3 regions of the Neptunomonas japonica JAMM 1380 genome follow, and region 1 is predicted to be linked to each of the others. Evidence: predicted binding sites of a transcription regulator. Region 1 holds the regulator's gene; each other region holds the start of a gene.
What was found. The regulator sigma-54, encoded in region 1, starts transcription at its own class of promoters, with help from an activator protein. The targets are predictions, from matches to a motif close to TGGCACNNNNNTTGCTNT.
Positions count from the first base shown of each region.

Region 2: flgB (flagellar basal body rod protein FlgB) is a predicted target of sigma-54. The motif match lies at 4,415-4,432, and genes of this name have one in related genera.
Region 3: NEJAP_RS06210 (NarK family nitrate/nitrite MFS transporter) is a predicted target of sigma-54. The motif match lies at 3,075-3,092, and genes of this name have one in related genera.

Region 1 is NZ_AP014546.1:3,061,536-3,068,317, reverse strand. It holds gene mgtE (magnesium transporter) at 1-280, opposite strand, end outside; gene NEJAP_RS14365 (HPr family phosphocarrier protein) at 382-651, opposite strand; gene rapZ (RNase adapter RapZ) at 688-1,545, opposite strand; gene ptsN (PTS IIA-like nitrogen regulatory protein PtsN) at 1,556-2,014, opposite strand; gene hpf (ribosome hibernation promoting factor) at 2,027-2,323, opposite strand; gene NEJAP_RS14345 (RNA polymerase factor sigma-54) at 2,367-3,866, opposite strand; gene lptB (LPS export ABC transporter ATP-binding protein) at 3,934-4,662, opposite strand; gene lptA (lipopolysaccharide transport periplasmic protein LptA) at 4,668-5,174, opposite strand; gene lptC (LPS export ABC transporter periplasmic protein LptC) at 5,164-5,700, opposite strand; gene NEJAP_RS14325 (KpsF/GutQ family sugar-phosphate isomerase) at 5,895-6,782, opposite strand, start outside.
Region 2 is NZ_AP014546.1:764,988-771,769, forward strand. It holds gene NEJAP_RS03470 (DUF1329 domain-containing protein) at 1-354, shown strand, start outside; tRNA gene NEJAP_RS03475 (tRNA-Arg) at 554-630, opposite strand; gene NEJAP_RS03480 (flagella synthesis protein FlgN) at 782-1,276, opposite strand; gene flgM (flagellar biosynthesis anti-sigma factor FlgM) at 1,283-1,594, opposite strand; gene flgA (flagellar basal body P-ring formation chaperone FlgA) at 1,721-2,425, opposite strand; gene NEJAP_RS03495 (chemotaxis protein CheV) at 2,499-3,440, shown strand; gene NEJAP_RS03500 (CheR family methyltransferase) at 3,456-4,304, shown strand; gene flgB (flagellar basal body rod protein FlgB) at 4,461-4,871, shown strand; gene flgC (flagellar basal body rod protein FlgC) at 4,874-5,308, shown strand; gene NEJAP_RS03515 (flagellar hook assembly protein FlgD) at 5,375-6,052, shown strand; gene NEJAP_RS03520 (flagellar hook-basal body complex protein) at 6,068-6,782, shown strand, end outside.
Region 3 is NZ_AP014546.1:1,368,455-1,375,236, forward strand. It holds gene NEJAP_RS06205 (bifunctional protein-serine/threonine kinase/phosphatase) at 1-1,405, opposite strand, end outside; gene NEJAP_RS06210 (NarK family nitrate/nitrite MFS transporter) at 1,467-2,936, opposite strand; gene NEJAP_RS06215 (ANTAR domain-containing response regulator) at 3,210-3,851, opposite strand; gene gltX (glutamate--tRNA ligase) at 4,033-5,529, shown strand; gene NEJAP_RS06225 (hypothetical protein) at 5,657-6,241, opposite strand; gene NEJAP_RS06230 (DUF211 domain-containing protein) at 6,247-6,513, opposite strand.

The sequences.
Region 1 (6,782 bases):
CTAGTGACTCTGTAATAGCCAAAACGCGGTCGGTATCCATTTTGCTGAGAATGTCTGCTTGAATATCATCAGCAAGATACTGGAGTACTTTTCCTTCGTTATCGGTATGAATTAGATTCCATAAAATTTCGCGCTCTTTCGGCGGGGACTGCTCTAGTAGGTGTGCGACTTCGGCAGGGCGAAGCGAATTGTTTAGAGTAAAACGCACCTGTTGAAAGGCGCCACTGTCCAGGGCCCGGTTGAGTTTGTCCAGTGCTGTAGTTTCGTCATTAGTAGTCATAATACCCTTAACTGCGAAAACGCACGGTACAATATTTTATGTTGCTGTAGTATAGCGGATAGATGAGTTGTATTCAGTAGTTGCTATGCGTGAATCAGAGGTTATTCATCTTCATCAAAGCGATTGTTAATGAGAGCTTCAATGGCAGAAATCGCATCATCTTGGTCGCTACCCGTGGCAATGACAGTGAGTTCTGTTCCCTTACTAGCAGCCAGCATCATGACTGACATAATGCTCTTGCCATCAACCTCGCGGCCTTCTTTAACTAAACGTACGTCAGAAGAAAACCTAGAAGTCGTATTAATGAGCTTGGCGGCAGCACGCGCATGTAAACCGAGCTTGTTAATGATGGTGATTTTTAGTTCAAGCATAGCGCTTTATTTCCTCTGTGTAATGGTGTCGAGCGCTCAGCGCAGCTCTCGATGCCTGATGTTCACACTATCCATATAAGATTTAAAGTGGCTAGCTAGTTGTTCAGTGACATAAACTGAGCGATGTTGGCCGCCGGTGCAGCCGATCCCTACGGTGACATAGCTACGATTGTTTTGCATGAAGTGCGGTAGCCATTTATCTAAGTATTCTTGAAGATCCTTTATCATTGCGTTTACGTCACTTTCTTGGCTAAGAAAATCGATTACCGGCTGGTCGAGCCCTGTGTGTTTTCTAAGTTCAGCTACCCAATATGGGTTGGGTAAAATACGCATATCAAAAACAATATCGACATCCATAGGGACGCCATGTTTAAAACCAAATGATTCAAACTGTAAAGAAAGTGACTGCTCTTTACGTTCAGAAATTCTGAGTTTTATGATGTCACGTAGTTCGTAAATAGATAGTAGTGTTGTGTCTATTCGCAGATCAGCAAGATCAGCAATCGGTTCTAATAATGTGCGTTCATAGTCAATAGAGTCAGGAAGGTTACTGACTAACTCTGCCATCGGGTGGCGTCGTCTTGTTGAGCTGTATCTTTTTAATAGTGTGTCGTGAGAGGCATCAACATAAAGTAGTTCAACTGTGATTTTAGGGTGCTTTTTAAAATCTCGCCAGATGCTCGGCAATTTCTCGAGATTGCTTGATAGGTTGCGAGCATCTATGCACACGGCAATACGGTTGAGCTGTGCGTCATCCTCTAACATATGATCAATTAAGTTTGGCAGTAATTTGGCCGGAAGGTTATCAATACAATAGAAGCCAACATCTTCGAGGGCTTGTAGAGCTGTACTTTTTCCTGAGCCTGATCGCCCACTAATGATCACTAATTTCATAGATCCATCTCTAAATGCGAAACAGTTGAGTAGCAACGTCTAAAAGTTGCTCATTTGAATGTGTATTTCTTAATGTGTCCCGGAACTCCTCCTGACTGAATACTTCGGCCAGCTTTCCGAGCGTGCTTAAGTGGTCGTCACATGCTTCTTCGGGAACTAATAGAAAAAATAATAAATCGACAGGACGATTATCGATCGCATCAAAATCAATGGGCTTGGATAAGTATATAAGTGCGCCAGTGGCCGTTTGGACGTTGGCAAGGCGACAGTGTGGAATGGCCACACCTTCACCTATGCCCGTACTGCCCAAGCGTTCTCTGCCGATGAGGCCGCTAAATACTGCTTCTGCTGAGAGATCACTGTTTGATTCAGCAATGATTTTACTGACAAGCTCAATGATACGTTTTTTGCTTCCTCCTTCAATATTTTGAAGAACTCGCTCTGGTGATAATAGTGACAGAATGGGCATGTGATTTCAGTTTTAAAAGTTACTTATGGCTTTTAGTTTTTCTTTATGTTTGATGACCTGACGATCTAGTTTATCGATCAATCCATCAATAGCAGCATACATATCATCTTGTTCGCTTGTGGCAAAAATTTCACCGCCGGCGATGTGCATATCCGCTTCAGCTTTTTGACGTTGTTTGTCTATGCTTAGTGTAACTTGTACATTAGTAATGTTATCGAAATGTCGTTCAAGCTTCTCAAATTTAGTATGTACATACTCAGAAAGCGGTTCAGTAAGCTCTACATGATGACCTGTAATATTGATTTGCATAGGTATCTCCTTTTAAAACGACGCATGTCGTTATAACTTAATATTAAACCAGACACTTCCTTTCATTAGAAGGAGCAATGCCCATTGCTTCTCGGTATTTTGCAACAGTCCTTCTTGCAACTTTAATTCCTTCTTGGTCTAACAGTTGGGCAATTTTGTTATCACTCAACGGCTTTGCAGTATTTTCAGCAGAAATCATTTTTTTAATGACGGCGCGAATAGCTGTAGAGGACGCAGCGCCACCGTCATTGGTGCTTACATGACTAGAAAAAAAATATTTTAACTCAAAAATTCCGCGCGGAGTGTGCATATATTTTTGTGTGGTAACACGAGAAATAGTCGATTCATGCATTTCTACTGCTTCTGCAATGTCATGTAACACCATTGGCTTCATGGCTTCATCACCATGCTCCAAGAACGCTGATTGGCGCTCAATAATCTGACTAGATACTTTTAGTAGAGTCTCATTACGGCTTTGTAGGCTTTTTATAAACCAGCGAGCTTCTTGTAAGTGGTTTTTAAGATAGGTGTTATCAGCGCTGCTGTCAGCTCGACGAATGAGGTCGGCATAACTCGTGTTAATTTTTAGGTTGGGAGATGCGTCTTGATTTAGTCGTACCGTCCAAACCCCTTGGAATTTCTCTACATATACATCGGGGGTAACGTATTCAGCTTTTGAGCTAGAAATATGAGAACCGGGATAGGGGTTTAGTGATTGTATTAAGAGAATAATAGCTTGTAGTTGAGGCTCTTTTAATCGCAGTTTTCGTAGTAGCTGCTTATAATCCCGTGTTCCTAACAAGTGTATGTATTGTTTGCATAATGTAAGCGCTTGTTGAAGCAGCGGCGTGTCTGGTGGTAATTGGCGCAACTGAATGCTTAAGCACTCACCCAAATCACGAGAGGCAACGCCTGGAGGGTCAAACTGTTGAATCCTGTGTAATACTGCGTCTACTTCATCGAGTTCAGACTCGGCAAATAATGTAGGTTCGCTCTCTTTAAAGTGTTCAAGAATTTCTTCTGTAGAGGAGCGCAAATACCCTTCGTTATCGATGCCGTCAATAATTGCTTCAGCAATTAAGCGGTCTGCCGGGCTCATTGGCGTTAAATTTAACTGCCAGTTAAGGTGGTCTTGCAGTGTTTCTTCTGCCGTGTCGTTAGATTCAAAAAAAGAATCATCATCTCGCTGGCTACTGCTTGTTCCTGTTTGATACGTGTCTTCCCAAGAGGAGTCTGTGCTGAGTTCAGAGGGAATGTTGTCGCTCCACTGATCTTCAGCTGAGTTCTCTATGCTCTCGTTGCTTGATGTGCTGGATTGGGCGAGGTTGTTATCTTCACTTGGAGTGGTTATTTCTTGCTGTACTTCGGGTTGATGCGTTTCATCGAAATCATCACTCGTTTCGAGCATCGGGTTACTGTCCAGTGCCTCCTGTATTTCATGTTGGAGGTCGAGTGTCGACAGCTGCAACAAACGAATAGCTTGTTGTAGTTGAGGGGTCATTGTCAGGTGCTGACCCATTTTGAGTTGCAATGATTGCTTCATATAACTACAAGGTTACTCCAATAGGGCAGTTCATATAACTTAGAATGTGAAATTTACAATGTGATGTTCAAAGTGTAAATGTATGTCCTAAGTAGGCTGCTTTTACTTGTTCATTTGAAAGTATCTCTTCTGGTGTTCCTTGAGCAAGAATAACGCCTTCACTAACAATATAGGCTTTTTCACAAATATCGAGTGTTTCTCTCACATTATGGTCAGTAATTAAAATACCAATACCTTTGGATTGTAGGTGTTTTATAGTGTGTTTTATGTCATTTACAGAGATGGGATCAACGCCGGCAAATGGTTCGTCTAATAGAATAAAGGTAGGTTCGGAGGCCAACGCTCGGGCTATTTCTACACGCCGGCGTTCGCCGCCAGATAGGCTCATGCCTAAGCTGTCGCGTAAGTGTGTGATGTGGAATTCGCTTAGGAGGCTTTCTAGCTTCTCGTTACGCTGCGCTGTCGAGAGTTCTTTTCGCATCTCTAGTATGCCGAGCAGGTTATCTTGTACGCTAAGTTTGCGGAAAATGGATGCTTCCTGTGGGAGGTAGCCTATTCCTTTTCGGGCGCGTTCATGCATCGGTAGTTGTGTGACGTCATCGCTATTGATACGTATAGCGCCTTTGTCGGTATTAACTAACCCCACAATCATATAAAAACAGGTGGTTTTTCCCGCACCGTTTGGACCTAGAAGTCCAACGATTTCACCGCTGTTAACTTCCAGGGAGACATCGCGAACTACCTGTCTCTTTTTGTATGATTTTGCTAGATGTAAAGCCTGAAGAAGAGTGTTCATCTGTACTAATTGGCCTTAGGCTGAATAATCATTTTAACGCGTTGTCCCGAGGACCCAGATCCACTATATGCGTTGACGATGGCTTTTTTCATTTGGTAAACGATACGCTCGCCGCTAAATGTGTCTCTATCTTGTTCTACGCGTGCTTGGCCCGTTATAGTGACGGTTTGTTCAGCAATTTTATATTCTAATTTTTCGCCAAATGCGTTAGTAATCGGCTGATCTTTTGAGGGCCTTTGGCGAAAGTTGGCAGGGCTTCCCGTGGCGATGATTAGGTTAATATCATCCTTTTTTCGATATAGGTCGACCTTGGCTGCTCGAATCTCCATGCTGCCTTGGGTCATCAGGACATTGCCTTTGTATGTTGTTGTACCTGTGTTGTCGTCAATGCGAGCACTGTCTGCACTTATATGAATAGGCTGCTTTCGATCAGTCGGGAGCGCAAAGCAAAATGAGCTGAACAATGCACTTATAAGCAGAAAGAGCTGTATTAATGATCTGTTATTTAGCATGGAAAGTGCCTTTTACATCAGAAAGTAGTTCCGATGTATTCATTTTATAGTTAATAATCATGCCCGTAGCTGTTGTGATATTGGATTGCTGGGTGATCTCCACGGGCGCGTTAGTCTTTGCCGTTCCTTGAGCTTGGTAGAGACTCAGGCTTGATGTTCTTAACACACTTGGTATCGGGCTTGTTGGATTATGCGTGACGATAACTTGTTCAACAAGGTCGAAGCGATCGATATTATCATAAGCAATGCCTGAAAGGCTTTCGCTAGTTAAGCGAGGGCTATTCTCAGCCATTAAAGTAATGTGGGGTTGTTTGAGTGTAGTGCGTTTTGCTCTTGGGAAGTGGTTAAGCTCGTTTGCCTTAAGCGTACGTAGAAGCTCTCCATCTTTATTGAATTCTTTACTTGAAGCGGATTTCATAAAGTAATCAACGCCACTGATTATTTCCGCTTCAGAGGCGTCTTCTATATTCGAATCGGAGCTAATAATCCAATAAAGAAAGAGAGGGAACAGCAGCAATATTGCCAAAAATATCCTGGTTTTGCTGCGCGTCAGTAACATGCTTACAAGAACCTCTCATAAGCACACTCTAATTGGCTTTTAGCCTCAAGAGTTGTTTTGCAAAATTCACGAGCCACGCAAGCCGTCATTGAAGTAGAGTGGGCAGTCGCTTCCTGAATTTCAATTGATGCTTTTAGTGTAGGGCTCTTCATTTTTTTGCATTAAATAACCCCTGCTTTAAGCATGTCGTGCATATTTAATGCGCCGGTTGGGCGATTCTTGTCATCGCATATGATTAATGCGTTGATTTTTTTGTCCTGCATGATTTTTAACGCTTCGGCGGCGAGCAAGTCACCAGAAATAGTGGTGCACTGATGTGTCATCACTTCTTCAATGGCTGTTGTTTTGAGATTTAATTCTTGATCAAGTGTGCGTCGTAAGTCACCGTCTGTAAATATGCCTATTAGTGCTCCCAATTCATTTACCACAGTTGTCATGCCTAAGCGTTTTTCAGTTACCTCAATAAGCGTGTTATTGATGGTAGTGCCATGCTGAACAATAGGAATATCCGTACCTGAGTGCATTATATCTTTGGCTTTCAGTAATAGCTTTCTGCCTAGGCTTCCGCCGGGGTGTGAAAATGCAAAGTCCTCGGCACTAAAGCCTTTTGCTTCTAGTAGCGCAATAGCTAACGCATCGCCTAATACTAATTGTGCCGTCGTGCTTGATGTAGGAGCTAGTCCTAGTGGGCAGGCCTCTTTTTCTACACCAATATGTAAATTTGCATTAGCGGCTTGAGATAGCGTGGATTGTGGATTAGCCGTAATACTAATAAGCGGCGCACCCATGCGCTTGATTAATGGCAATATAGTTACAATTTCAGATGTTTCGCCTGAGTTTGAAAGTGCCAATACGACGTCGTTAGAGGTGAACATGCCCATGTCGCCATGGCTAGCCTCACCAGGGTGTACGTAAAAAGATGGCGATCCTGTGCTGGCTAGGGTTGCAGCAATCTTATTGCCTATATGTCCAGATTTTCCCATGCCAGTAATAATAATTCGGCCAGTGCATTCCATCATGAGGCGGCATGCACTTTCAAAATTGCTATC
Region 2 (6,782 bases), 1.8 Mb from region 1:
GATATCACTTGGCAGCTTCGTAAGGTCTATGTTGTAGAGTCGCAGCCTGTTGATCAGAACCATCCAATCAGTAAGCGAGAGCACTATATAGATGCTCAGACTTTTATTATTCCGCGAAATATTACATATGACCGTAAAGGTGATATGTGGAAAAGTTGGACAATTGGTCAGAGCCATCCGGATTATCATTTGCCAATCAATAAAGGTACAGGTGTATCAATTGATGACTCCTTCTCTATGATCGATATACAAGCTCAGCACTGTACGACAGGACAATTTAAGGGAATTGTTGCTCCTGATTTGAACCCTGTAGATAAGTTTAACGTACAGAATATGCGTGCATCAGGAAGTTAATCTTTTTGGTTTTAGTTTTCATCATACTTTGCCCGGCGATAGTCGGGCTTTTTTGTGCGGAGGCATTTTTTATTAGTGTTGCTGTGAAGTAAATGAGTTAGTAAAGGTGAGAATCTCACACTACTTAACATTGCTAGTGTTTTAAAAAGGTGTGTTGTCTTATGGTTGTGGGTTGGCAAAAGTGAGATTTTTAAAAGGATGGTGTCCCAGGCAGGATTCGAACCTGCGACCTGCCCCTTAGGAGGGGGCTGCTCTATCCAGCTGAGCTACTGAGACATTTAAACGAATGATTAATATACGTTTAAGAGGCGGTATATTAAGGCTTTTTTAGCAGCCTGAAAAGTGGCATCTTTATTTATTGGCTATTACGCGAGTAAAAAGTGAGAATCTATGAATGTGTTGTTGCTAGTAGGTAACGTAATGGCCTTTATGCTTTGCCGATGTGAGACTGTCCAGTGTAATTACCTTTAGCCCCTTTTGACGTATATAGCGAATTACTGGGCTTTTGTCCGCGTAAAGCCGTGAGCAACTTGTCTAGACTTTGGCTTGAACGCATTATGATTTGTTCGTTTCGCAGATTGGCATCCATGGTGGTTTTCAATACAGCTTCCAAATCACTCCAATGAGCTTTGAACTGTTGCGCAAGTGTTTGGTTTTGATTTTGGGAAAGTAATGAAGAAAGACCTTCTTTAGAGACCGGTAAGCCAGCGGCTATTAATAACTCGGCTCTTGTTTGATTATTCTGATCAAACTGTCGAAGGATGGTTTGTTTCTCTGTATTGATGATCTGAATTGTTTCGATTTCTCGAGCTTTAAGTGCGACAAGCTCTTGATCTAACAGTTTTTCTAACCCGCTTAAAAGAGTAATGCCCTCTAAGGCGAGGGCATCAACGGAGGCAAGAGTAGAAGAGAAATCTGTCATATCGGATTATTCCATCATGGCATCAAAATCGATCATCTTTTCTGCTACTTGCTGAGCATCAATTTTATAGCTACCGCTATCTATTGCGGCTTTAATGCTGGCAACACGTTCACTGTCAACATCCGGTGTGTTTGCAATTTTGGCATCAGCCGCTTGCATAACTTTAACGGTATCGCTTAGCTCAACGGTATCTTTTTGAATAGCCTTAGCGGAAGTATGGGTGACAGGTGCAGCACTCCCATTACTTTTTTGGGTGCTGACCTTTTCACGAGCTGTCATCGCTTGTTGCGATAAGGAGCTGTTAAGATCAATAGCCATTTTTCTACCCTCAAAAACTATGTATACGTTGTTTAACGGCTGCGCTTATTAAAACTTTAGAAGAAAAGTGAAATAAATTATTTTGCTTGCAATATGTAGCAATTATAAACATTTACCTTGAAATAGCTACCGAGAGACGGACACTACTCCTCTGCTTTTTACATAGGCGCGGATAACTTTTTGTGATTTGTTATTGAGAATTCTTATTTGTTCGCCCTTTTTACCGCTCTCAAGTGCCGTGCCTTGTGTTCTTACTGATAGTGAACCGATTATAGCTTCAATAATAACGGTATCGTTACGCTCAACCAGTTTTGGAATAAGCAACATGTTAGCTGTTAATAATGTGCCTGTAGGAATATTCCGGCGGGCAGTCAGACTTATAAGTTGATCAGGGGCAGTAAAGAAGCTTTGGTTAATCAGACTGGTATTTTTTCGTACAAATGATAAATCATTTGCCCCAATGGCTGAATCTTTCAATATGGGGTGTCTTGCCGTTGCGACCAGGGAAAATATATTTACTTTAGCCATGACATGAACAGCCCACTTTTTAGGTGCGTGGCAGCGAACGCGCATAGACAATCGGCCACCTGAAGGGAGAGTAGAGGGGGTGGGAATATCAAAATTTGTACATTTTTTTAAATTTGTACGATCATTAATTGGGTTTACGACTATATTAATATCAGATTGAGGATTTTTTGCGGAAAAGTGCTCGTAAAGATGTTTCTCTACAATGCTTTGTAAAGGTTCTGCTACGCAGTGCGTAGAGAATAGAAAAGTACTTAATAAAATGCTGAGAGTGCCGATAGCAGGCATTATTCGAAAATAACTCACGGTGGCTCCTGATTCAGAACAGGATGGATGTCGTGGTGTCGCTTTTATAGTGACAATAGATTTGGTGTAGATCATGTCAGGTATTCTAGATACTGTAAACCTGCGTACCCAGATGGTTGGGCAGAACCGTTTAGAGCTTTTATTGTTTGCACTTGAAACCGATCAAGTATACGGAATCAATGTGTTTAAAGTACGCGAAGTACTGCAATGTCCCAAATTGACAGAAGTTCCGCGGCAAACAACTTCAGTTAAAGGGATGGCACATATACGTGGTGAAACCATTCCCGTCTTGGATCTTTCTGAAGCAGTAGGCCGTTCTGGTATCCCTAAGGATGAGCATCAGCAATGCTTCTTGATAGTTGCTGAATATAATACGCGTACATTGGCTTTTCTCGTAAGGAAGGTGGACCGTATTTTGAATACTCATTGGGATCAAATTATGGCGCCTCCCGCAGAAATTGGGGTGGAAAACTATCTGACAGCCGTGTTTGAGTATGAAGATAGGCTTATAGAGATCTTAGATGTTGAGCAGATCTTGGCTGATTTGTACCCGATGCATACTAATGTCAGTGAAGAAATTGCTACTCAAGAGATGAAAAGCAAGGCAAAAGAGTATCAAATCTTGTGCGTTGATGATTCGAGTGTGGCACGTAATCAGATGCAGCGTAGCCTTGAAGATCTCGGTGTTAAGGTTACAACATGTAATAACGGAAAAATTGCATGGGATATGTTGAATAAGCTGTCCGAAAATGGAAATGATGTTACTGAACTTTTCTTGATGGTTATTTCGGATATCGAAATGCCAGAGATGGATGGCTACACATTGGCGGCAATGATTAGAGAAGACCCTCGCATGGATAAAATGCACATTGTGCTTCATTCTTCACTAAGTGGAGGGTTCAATGTTTCCATGGTGAAGAAAGTGGGAGCGGATGGCTTTTTGGCTAAGTTTAATCCTGATGATTTGGCGAGTGTAGTTATTGATCGCATTAAGAAACTTGAGCAGCGACTCTAGAATGGAATCATCGCTATGAATGAGCGTGTTGACGCCTTCAGAATAACGCCGGAAGAATTTACTATTTTTAGCCGTTTTCTGGAAAAAAGCTGTGGAATTTTACTAGCAGAGCATAAGCAGTATCTTGTGAAAAGCCGCTTAGGTAAAATAATGCAGGAATGTTCGCTCAATAATTTGAACTGTCTTGTTAAGCAGCTTGAGAGGCCCGGAGGAAGTCAGCTTAAAGATAAAGTTATTGATGCGATGACTACTAATGAAACCTTATGGTTTCGTGATATACATCCTTACGATATTTTAAAGAATAAGTTGCTTCCAGAAATAAAAGAGAAAAAAGGTCGTCAAAAGATACGTATTTGGTCGGCTGCTTGTTCTTCCGGACAAGAGCCATATTCTATGAGTATGGTCATTGATGAATATAAGCGTGCAAACCCTGGCTCTTTTGTGGCGGGGGAAGAGATAGTAGCGACGGATATTTCTACCAGTGTGCTTCAGCAAGCTCGCTCTGGTGAATATGAGATGTTGGCGTTAGGCCGAGGCTTAGAGCAGAGCCGTTTGCAGAAGCACTTTAAAGCGAATTCCAGTGGTTCGTGGACTATCAATTCTGATATTAAATCAAGGGTGCGTTTTCAAAGTATTAATTTACTAGGTCAATATACAGGGTTAGGGCAATTCGATGTTATTTTCTGTCGTAATGTAATGATCTACTTCTCTTTAGAAGTGAAAACGGAAATACTAAGAAAAATGCATAAGCAGCTTAACCCTGGTGGTTACCTATTATTAGGTGCATCTGAATCTCTACCTGGTTTGTCTGACTGTTACAAAATGATTCATTGCCGCCCGGGTATTATTTACCAAGCTATTTAGCTTCATAGCGGCAAAGAAAAGCGGCAATCAAGTGCCGCTTTTTTATGTCTGTCAAAAATATACCTTTAACTCCCCCCGTATTTCATGGCTCTGTGGCGCTTTCTGCTGTTTGGCATAGAGATTGCTTTATTCTCTCTACACAGTGAGAGGTGACGTATGGCGATTAGTTTTGATAAAGCATTAGGAATACATGAAGACGCAATTGGGCTGCGCTCAAAGCGTGCAGAAGTGATTGCTAATAATATTGCCAATGCCGATACGCCAAACTTCCAAGCACGTGATATCGACTTTAAAAGTGTGCTGCAAGGTGTTCAAGGTGCTCAGCAGAATCAAGCACCTCTGAAAATGGTTAATACCAATGCAACGCATCAAGATGCCGTCATTCATCCGGATTATGCTGCCGAGTTATTATTTCGTACACCGACTCAGCCATCTGTTGATGGAAATACAGTTGATGTTCAGGAGGAGATGGCTCGTTATACAGAAAACGCTTTAGGCTACCAAGCATCGTTTGATTTTATAAATCGCAAATTTAAAGGCCTATCTAGCGCTATCAAGGGTAATTAATCATGTCATTGGCAAATATATTTAATATAGCGGGTTCAGCGATGAGTGCTCAGACCATTCGTCTGAACACAACAGCGAGTAACATGGCTAATGCCGATAGTGTGAGCTCCAGTGTTGGTGAAACTTATCGAGCACGTAAGCCTGTTTTTGAATTGCAAGCGCCTTCACTTGAGCAGGTGACTGATACCGATACTGGGTTGGTTCCTGGCCAGGGAGTGCATGTGGCAGGCATCGTTGAGAGTCAGGCTCCGCTTCGTACGGCGTATGAGCCAAGTCACCCTTTGGCTGATGAAAAAGGCTACGTACATTACCCTAATGTTAATGTAGTTGAAGAGATGGCAGATATGATTTCAGCCTCTAGATCGTTTCAAATTAACGCCGAAATTATGAATACCGCAAAACAGATGGTGCAACGAGCTCTGACATTGGGGCAGTGAGCGGCTAAACAAATACTAACCTGGTCAAGTGAGTTTTGGCCGCAATTAAAGAGTTGAGGTCATGATATGGCTGATATCAACGGTGTAAATGCAACGTCGGTTTATGAGCAAATAAACAAAAGTAATCAAGCATCATCTACAGCCAAATCGCAGTCTGAAACAGATAGCGATATGTTCATGAAGCTGATGATTGCTCAGTTGAAAAATCAGGATCCTACCAGCCCTGCTGATACTGCTGACTTTATGCAGCAAATTTCAAACATGAGCTCTGTTGAGAGTATTAATAACCTCAATACTACGATGTCTGATATGAGCAGTGCTTTGTTAACCAGTCAGGCGGCTTTACAAGCATCGTCAATGGTAGGACAAACAGCTTTTGTGAAAACCGATAAGGCGATGCTAGATAGTCGGGGCATTATCGAAGGTGTGTACACGCTTCCTGAAAGCGCCAAGGGCGTGCGGGTCTCGGTTTACGATTCGGTAGGAGATGTTGTAGATACTTGGGAGATGAAGTCTGTAGCAGCGGGTGATCATAACTTCGGTTGGAATGTGGGAAATAGAGACCCTCAAAGTGAGTACAAAGTCGTGGTGGAAGCGACAGATTCGGAAGGCGTTTATAAGCCTACCGAAAGCTATATTGGCCATCGAGTTGACAGTGTTACCTTGGGGCAAAACGGTATTGGTATGAAAGTGAATACAGGTGCCGGAACAGTGAATATGAGTGACATCAAGCAAATAGGTTAATGAGGGGAAATAGTCATGGCGGGTTTTAATATCGCGGTTACAGGATTAAAAGCATCATCGACCATGCTTGATGTCGCAGGTAATAATATAGCGAACTCTAGTACAGTAGGTTATAAGTCATCCAGAACAGAGTTTGGTGATATCTATACTGCATCTGTTGTGGGCTCGGGAAGTAGTAATACCCCAGGGTCAGGTGTCACTGTATCGAATATCGCGCAGGACTTTAGCTCTGGTACGCTAGAGTTTACCAACAATAATCTTGATTTGGCGATTAATGGCTCTGGCTTCTTTCAGTTAGATGATCAGCAAGGCGGTATAACTTATTCGCGTGCTGGTGCCTTTGAACTTGATAAAGAAGGCTATGTCGTTTCTAAAGATGGTAAGCGTTTGCAGGGATACGGGCTGGACGATAAAGAAAATCGCTTGCCCATAGGTGATTTGGCAGTAACTCAAAAAGAGTACCCACCCAAAGCAACCAGCGACATGGATCTTGCTTTCAATATTGATGATCGTGAAGACTCAACAACACTTTTGCCGAATTATGATAAAGATAAAGCAGGCTCTTACACCTACAGTACAACAGTGCGTACGTTTGATAGTTTAGGTAACGAGCATACCGTAAAATACAATATGGTTGAGCAGCGTCCCGAACAAGAGTATAAAAAATATATAACGGCCCCTGCTAGTGATGTGCTGATTTCAGGTGCTCCGGCGATAACAGTGGCTTTGG
Region 3 (6,782 bases), 1.7 Mb from region 1:
GCAAAGCTCCTGTCAGCATCTCATATACAATCACAGCTAATGAGTAGAGATCAGATTTAAAACTGGCAGAGTCACCGACTAAAAACTCGGGCGCAATGTAATTAACGCTACCTTGAGGAACCGATTTATCCAAGGGAGAGTTGATCTCTTCTGAGCCTGCAATAAGAACGGTACCAAAATCTAAAATCTTTATTTGGCCATCATTGTTGATCATGATGTTTTCGGGCTTAAGGTCTTGATGAATCATATCTTTGCGCTGAAAAGCACGCAAACCGCTGACGATCTGTCGTGTCCATTGGCGTACTTGATCAATAGAGGGTGAGGGGTTGTCGTGCATCCATTGGCGTAAATTGACGCCTTCAATATGCTCGCCTAAGTAATACATAAAGCGTTTAGGGCGAGCAGGGCGGTATGTTTTCATTACATGAGGATGATCGAGTGTGAGCCCAACCCATTCTTCACGAATAAAGCCATCTAGATAAACGAGATCTTCTGAAAAGTTTTCAGAGGGGGCCTTTAAAATAAATAGCTCAGATGAGTCTATATCTTTTACTAAGTACATATGGCTGCGCGTGCCACTAAAGATAACGCTTACTACTTCGTAGCCATCAATCTTGTTTCCCTGTTTAAGTACCGGCGGAATAGGTAGTTGTGTCAGGCGTTTGTGCGATTCATCTAACGTTTCTAATGGTAATTGAGCAATCTCTACAATCAGTGCAGTGAGGTTATCATCACTGCCATTCTCGTAGGCTTCATCGACAATCTGTTGTGCAATCTCTTCGACGCTTCGTGATGGGCTACTTAATAGCTGTTTGATTCTGGCTAGAGGTAAGTGGCCATGCACACCATCGGTCGTCAGTAATAAGCGGTCATGTTGGTTTAATACACGTTTAAAGAAATCGACCTCTAGGTGTGAATCAGCGCCTAAGGCGCGAGATAAGTATTCATCGTTTTTAGTGGTTAATACATGATCTGAAGTGAGCTGCTCTAGCTCGCCATCACAAAGGTGGTAGATGCGCGAGTCACCTACATGAAAGCAAAAAACGGTGGATGATTTAACCACAACAGCAGAAAAGGTAGTGAGCATGCTTTCACGGTGCCCTATTCTGCTTTGGTTTTCATGGTAGAGCCAACGGTTTAGGCCGGTGAGTACACGTGAGGCCGAATGCCCAACACTCCAGCTAGGAGGCGTGCTTAAGTAATCCTCAATAAAGCCAGTAACGGCTGTTTGGCTAGCGATATGTGAGTCTTCGCAACTGCTAACACCGTCCGCAATGGCAGCAGCAGCACCTTTATATTGGCGCTCGCTACCAGAAGGGTGGGATGCCGCAAATGCATCTTGATTCAGCGCTTTTTTTCCTTTGGTAGAGTATCCACCAAAACGAACTTCTAGATGCTTGCTCATTATACGGCTCCCGTTTTAAATAGTTTCTTAAATCAACGAATTTAAATGTGCATGGCTTAAATTAGTTCACTTGGATGAGCGCAACGCTGCCATCCTCATTTACTTCAGCCATATGCCCTTTAGGTTCTTTAAGAAACAGCAAGGTCACAAAGCCTAATACGGCTGTTGCGGCAATCACAGAGAAGAAAGTTGAGTAATCAACCATCGATAATACGGTGAGATAAAATACCGCGCCAACGTTTCCGTAAGCACCGGTCATGCCCGCAATTTGGCCTGTTAAACGGCGTTTGATTAAGGGTACGACGGCAAATACTGCACCTTCGCCGGCCTGCACAAAGAACGAGCACGCCATGGCTGCAATAACGGCTAGTGCTAAAGGCCAGCTGCTATCGATAGTCGACATTACCGCATAGCCACCTGCTAAACCTGCTGTGAGAATTAACAGGGTTTTTTTGCGGCCAAAGCGGTCGCTTATCCAACCGCCACCAGGGCGAGACATCAGGTTCATAAATGCATAAGCAGAAGCGAGCAGTCCGGCATAAACCATATCTAGTTCAAAAACATCAGAGAAGAACAACGGCAACATCGATACCACGGCAAGTTCTGAGCCAAATGTAGCAAAGTAAAGCACGTTTAATACCGCCACTTGCTTAAAAGCATAGCGCTGTACTTCGGGTACCGGTGTATGGAAAATCTCTTTATTAACGTCATAAGCACTATAGCAATCGTAAATGAAGATAGCGGCCAATATCACGTAGATGCTCAGCGCTGCTGTATCTGAAAGAATCGACACACCCGCAGGAGAGAGCTTCCATGTTAATAGTGAAAGCGCGGCATATAATGGGATTTTCATAATAAGCAAAAACACAAAGTCAGCTTTACTCGTGACTTCTAAACCACCAATACGTTTTGGTTTGAAGTAGGTAGAGCCTTTAGGCGTGTCAGTAACATTTTTATACCAGATAAAACTGAATATCAGGCTAAACAAACCAGAGAGGCCTACGGCATAGCGCCAGCCATCATCACCACCAAAGATAAGGGCCAGTGTCGGTAGGCTCATTGCTGCAGCGGCAGAACCAAAGTTCCCCCAACCACCGTAAACACCTTCAGCTGTGCCTAGCTCATTCGCTGGGAACCACTCACTCACCATGCGAATACCAACAACAAAGCCTGCACCAATAAACCCTAAGAAAAAGCGGGAAATCGCGGCTTCAGCAAAGTTTGTGGACAATGCAAATGCAAAGCAAGGTATGCTGGCCAGAAACAGCAAGGCCGCATAGGTAATACGCGGGCCATATTTGTCGGTCAGCATGCCGATGATAATGCGCGCTGGAATAGTGAGCGCAACATTGAGAATCAGCAAGGTTTTGATCTCAGACTTAGTCAGCCCGAGGGATTCAGCAATCATGCCGAGTAGGGGGGCGTGGTTAAACCACACAAAGAAGGTGATAAAAAAGGCGATCCAGCTGAAATGCAGGATCTTCATCTTTCCGCCGAAAGATAGCAGGTTAAACGATTTTTCCTGAGTCATAGTCATTTTCCGCCTGTTAAAAAAAGAAAAGGCGCCAACAAACCGAAAGGGTGAGATCCCGGTTGTTGGCGCCCTTGCCTGAAAAAAAACATTGTTTTTAAATGGTCTAATAAATGTGTATTTGCTTCTTTTGAGTACAGTGCAGCGAGCGTGCCAACTTAATAAAAGAGTAGTTTTTATAGGGGCTAGCGCAAGATTATGAGAAAAAGAGGGCGTTTAATTAGATAAAAAAACGCCCTCTTTGGTGCGCCGCACAAATGTGGTGCTGTATGTTTAAGAGTGGCCGCTACTAATGCTATTACTGTGTTTTCCCAATACAGCAATAATGTTTTTAGCAACATCACTGAGTGATTTTTGTTGATCCATCGCCATTTTTTGTAAGGCTTTAAATGCTTGGCTCTCTGCGCAATGGTTATGCTTCATGATAAGCCCTTTAGCTTTTTCGGTCAGTTTGCGCTCAGCTAATTCAGCGCGTGCTTGATCAAGCTTATTTTCTGTATGCCGAAGGGCATGGCGCATTGTTTGTAATGCTTCAAAGCGAGCCACAGCCACATTAACGATGTTTTCGACCCTATGTGGCGCAAGCCCGTCAATGACGCAGGCGCTCACACCCGTGTTAATGGCTTGTTCGGTCATTTGTTGGTTATCGTGTTCGGCAAAGATAACGATAGGGCGTAAGCAGTGCTCGGCCATCAATGCAATACTTTCTAGGCCTGCTTTATTGAGGGAAACAAGGCTGATTATGACAAGGTTGGGTTGTAATTGGTTGGCCTTATCGGCCAAATGTTGAGTGGATGTCAACTCCCCGACAATGTCGTACTCCTGTTCACGTAAAGGAATAAGTAGAGTGTGCTCTAGCTCTCCCTTACGCGTAATATTTTCATTAATGACAAGCACGGTTAGTCTGCTTTTCAAATGAATCACCTGCTTTAGTAATGAATATTTATTAAATATTTAGCAAGTTACGGGCCAGTCTTTGTTTTAAATGTCAGGAACTCTCATGGAGTTGGCATGGCAAGGGGTGGCAGGCAACTGTATAATGCCCGCTTTATTTTCGTATTCTTTTGGCAACCACGTTAGCTTTGGCAGGAACATAATGACCGTACGTACTCGCGTTGCGCCTTCTCCAACAGGCGATCCGCATGTAGGCACCGCCTATATTGCACTTTTTAATCTGGCGTTTGCTCGCCAGCACGGTGGGCAGTTTATCTTACGTATAGAAGACACCGACCAAACGCGCAGTACGGGCGAATCGGAACAGAAGATCTTAGACTCACTTCGCTGGTTAGGTCTTGAGTGGGATGAAGGCCCAGATGTAGGTGGCCCACATGGCCCTTACCGCCAGAGTGAGCGTAAAGGTATGTATGCCCAGTATGCACACGACCTCGTAGAAAAAGGCCATGCATTTCATTGCTACCGTACCTCAGAAGAGTTGGACGAGCTACGTACGGCTCGCCGTGCTGCGGGTGGACACACTGCATTAAAACAAAGTGACTTAGCCTTACCTGCTGATGAAGTAGAAAAGCGCAGAGCTGCGGGTGCACCGTTCGTTATTCGTATGGTTGTGCCTGAAGGCGAGGGTGTTTGTGTAGTAGATGACTTGCTGCGTGGCACGATCGAATTGGAATGGGGAATGGTCGATGCACAGATCCTGCTAAAATCTGATGGCATGCCGACTTACCATTTAGCGAACGTTGTTGATGATCATCTTATGGAGATCACTCACGTGATCCGCGGTGAAGAGTGGATTAACTCGGCACCTAAGCACAAATTGCTGTATCAGTACTTTGGCTGGGAAATGCCGGTTCTGTGCCATATGCCATTACTGCGTAACCCAGATAAGTCCAAACTGTCTAAGCGTAAAAACCCAACCAGTATTTTGTATTACCAGCGTATGGGTTATATGGCTGAAGCACTACTTAACTACTTGGGCCGTATGGGTTGGTCGATGCCGGATGAAAGCGAAAAATTCAGCCGTGAAGAGATGTTCTCTAACTTCGACATTACGCGTGTCTCTTTAGGTGGGCCGGTTTTTGATCAAGAAAAACTCAGCTGGCTTAACGGTGTATGGCTACGTGAAGACCTAAACCCTGAGCAGTTTGCAGCTAAGTATCAGGAGTGGGCACTAAATCCACAGTACTTGATGCAGATTTTGCCGCTTATCCAACAGCGCGTAGAAAAGTTCTCTGATGTAGCACCGCTAGCGGGCTTCTTCCTATCGGGCATGTTACCGATTAAAGAATCTGACTTTGAACACAAAAGCGTGACATTGGACGATGCTAAACGCATTTTGCAATTTAGTGTTTGGTTCTTGGATACCGAAAGCAACTGGGATAAAGACCACCTGTTCGCACAGCTAAAGCAGCTAGCAGAGCAGATGGGTTACAAGCTACGTGACTTCTTGTTCCCGTTGTTTATCGCTATTGCGGGTACTAACCAAACGGTTTCTGTTATGGACTCTATGTCGATTCTTGGCCCTGATATGAGCCGTGCGCGTTTGCGCCATGCGGTTAACCTATTGGGTGGCCCATCGAAGAAAGAAGCAAAACGTTGGGAAAAAGAGTTTAGAGAAGTTGTTGCAGGCATCGAGTAGCTAGCTATAGATAAATCAAAGGCCTGCCATTGCAGGCCTTTTTTATGTCTGTTTGGTTAAACCTTACACAAGAGCCGTTGATGTGCTTGGCTGTGGTTTTATTACAATAAATCTTAGGTGTGTATGGCTAGTTACTAGTAAATAAAAAGATGAGAACAGATGTTGTTATAGCGATAAATAAGGTTTGCACACCACTGCGTAACCACGATGTACCTGCTATTCGGCCCAAAAAAACACCCAGTAAAAAAACAATAATTAAGGCTAAAATAATGGCTAGAAAAAGAGGCGAAATTGGTAATACAACTCCTGCATGAGTTAATAGTAGAGGGCTAAGAATCACTAATGAAATAAGTAGAGGGGCCGAACCATTCACTAAGGCAATCATGATAGGCACCCAGCGGGCTGCTTCAGAATGTGCCGATTCATGTAAATCCTCCAGCATAGCCTCTTCCAGCTTAAGAAGAGCACGCCGCCTTTCGGCCAGCTCACTAATATAGGCGCTGCTTACGCCGCTCACACCTAACGCGATGGAAGCACCTAAACAAGCGTTAATGGTAATGCTTAGTGGGGTAGACGCACTGAACTGGAAACCAAGAATCATCCCGAGCATCGTTAACGCACCGTCAAAACCATTCACGACAAAATATCGCCGTGCAATTCCTTGAGAGCGCGTGATGTTTAACAGAAATTCAGCTCTTGTGAAAATATTCATAAGCGTCAGCTGTTTGGCTCGTTTTTAACTTCTACCTCATCAATGCTATGCAGGGCGCAACCCATTTTATTAATCACATCTTGCAGAAGATCAAAATCAATCAGTGTTGCTTCAACCGATACTTCCAGTGATTCAGTTTTTTCATCGACAGCGATAACCGTTACTTTAACTGTGCTGCCTTTAATAACAGCGCTTAATGCTTGGCAAAACTCAAGCGCGTTAGGGTGATGAGGCTTTAAAACATCAAGTACTACTCTTTTAACCGCGATCATAAAGAGGCCCTCTGTCTGTTCTTTTTATCGGTGTATTAACTCATCTTGCCTAAAAGTGGCGCATAGGTCACTGCCTTACATCATAACTTGGTGATATGCAGGCCGAAGCAGAAAGAGGTAAAAGCGATGGGTTCTAGGTGAGTATCGTTAGTGTCTTGATGTTATATTTTGATGGTAAGCCTCGCAATAGATTGAATCGCTTAGACAAAGTCTAAAAATGTGTTTGACATTAATGTGAAATATGGGATGATACGCGTCGTTTCAAAGCG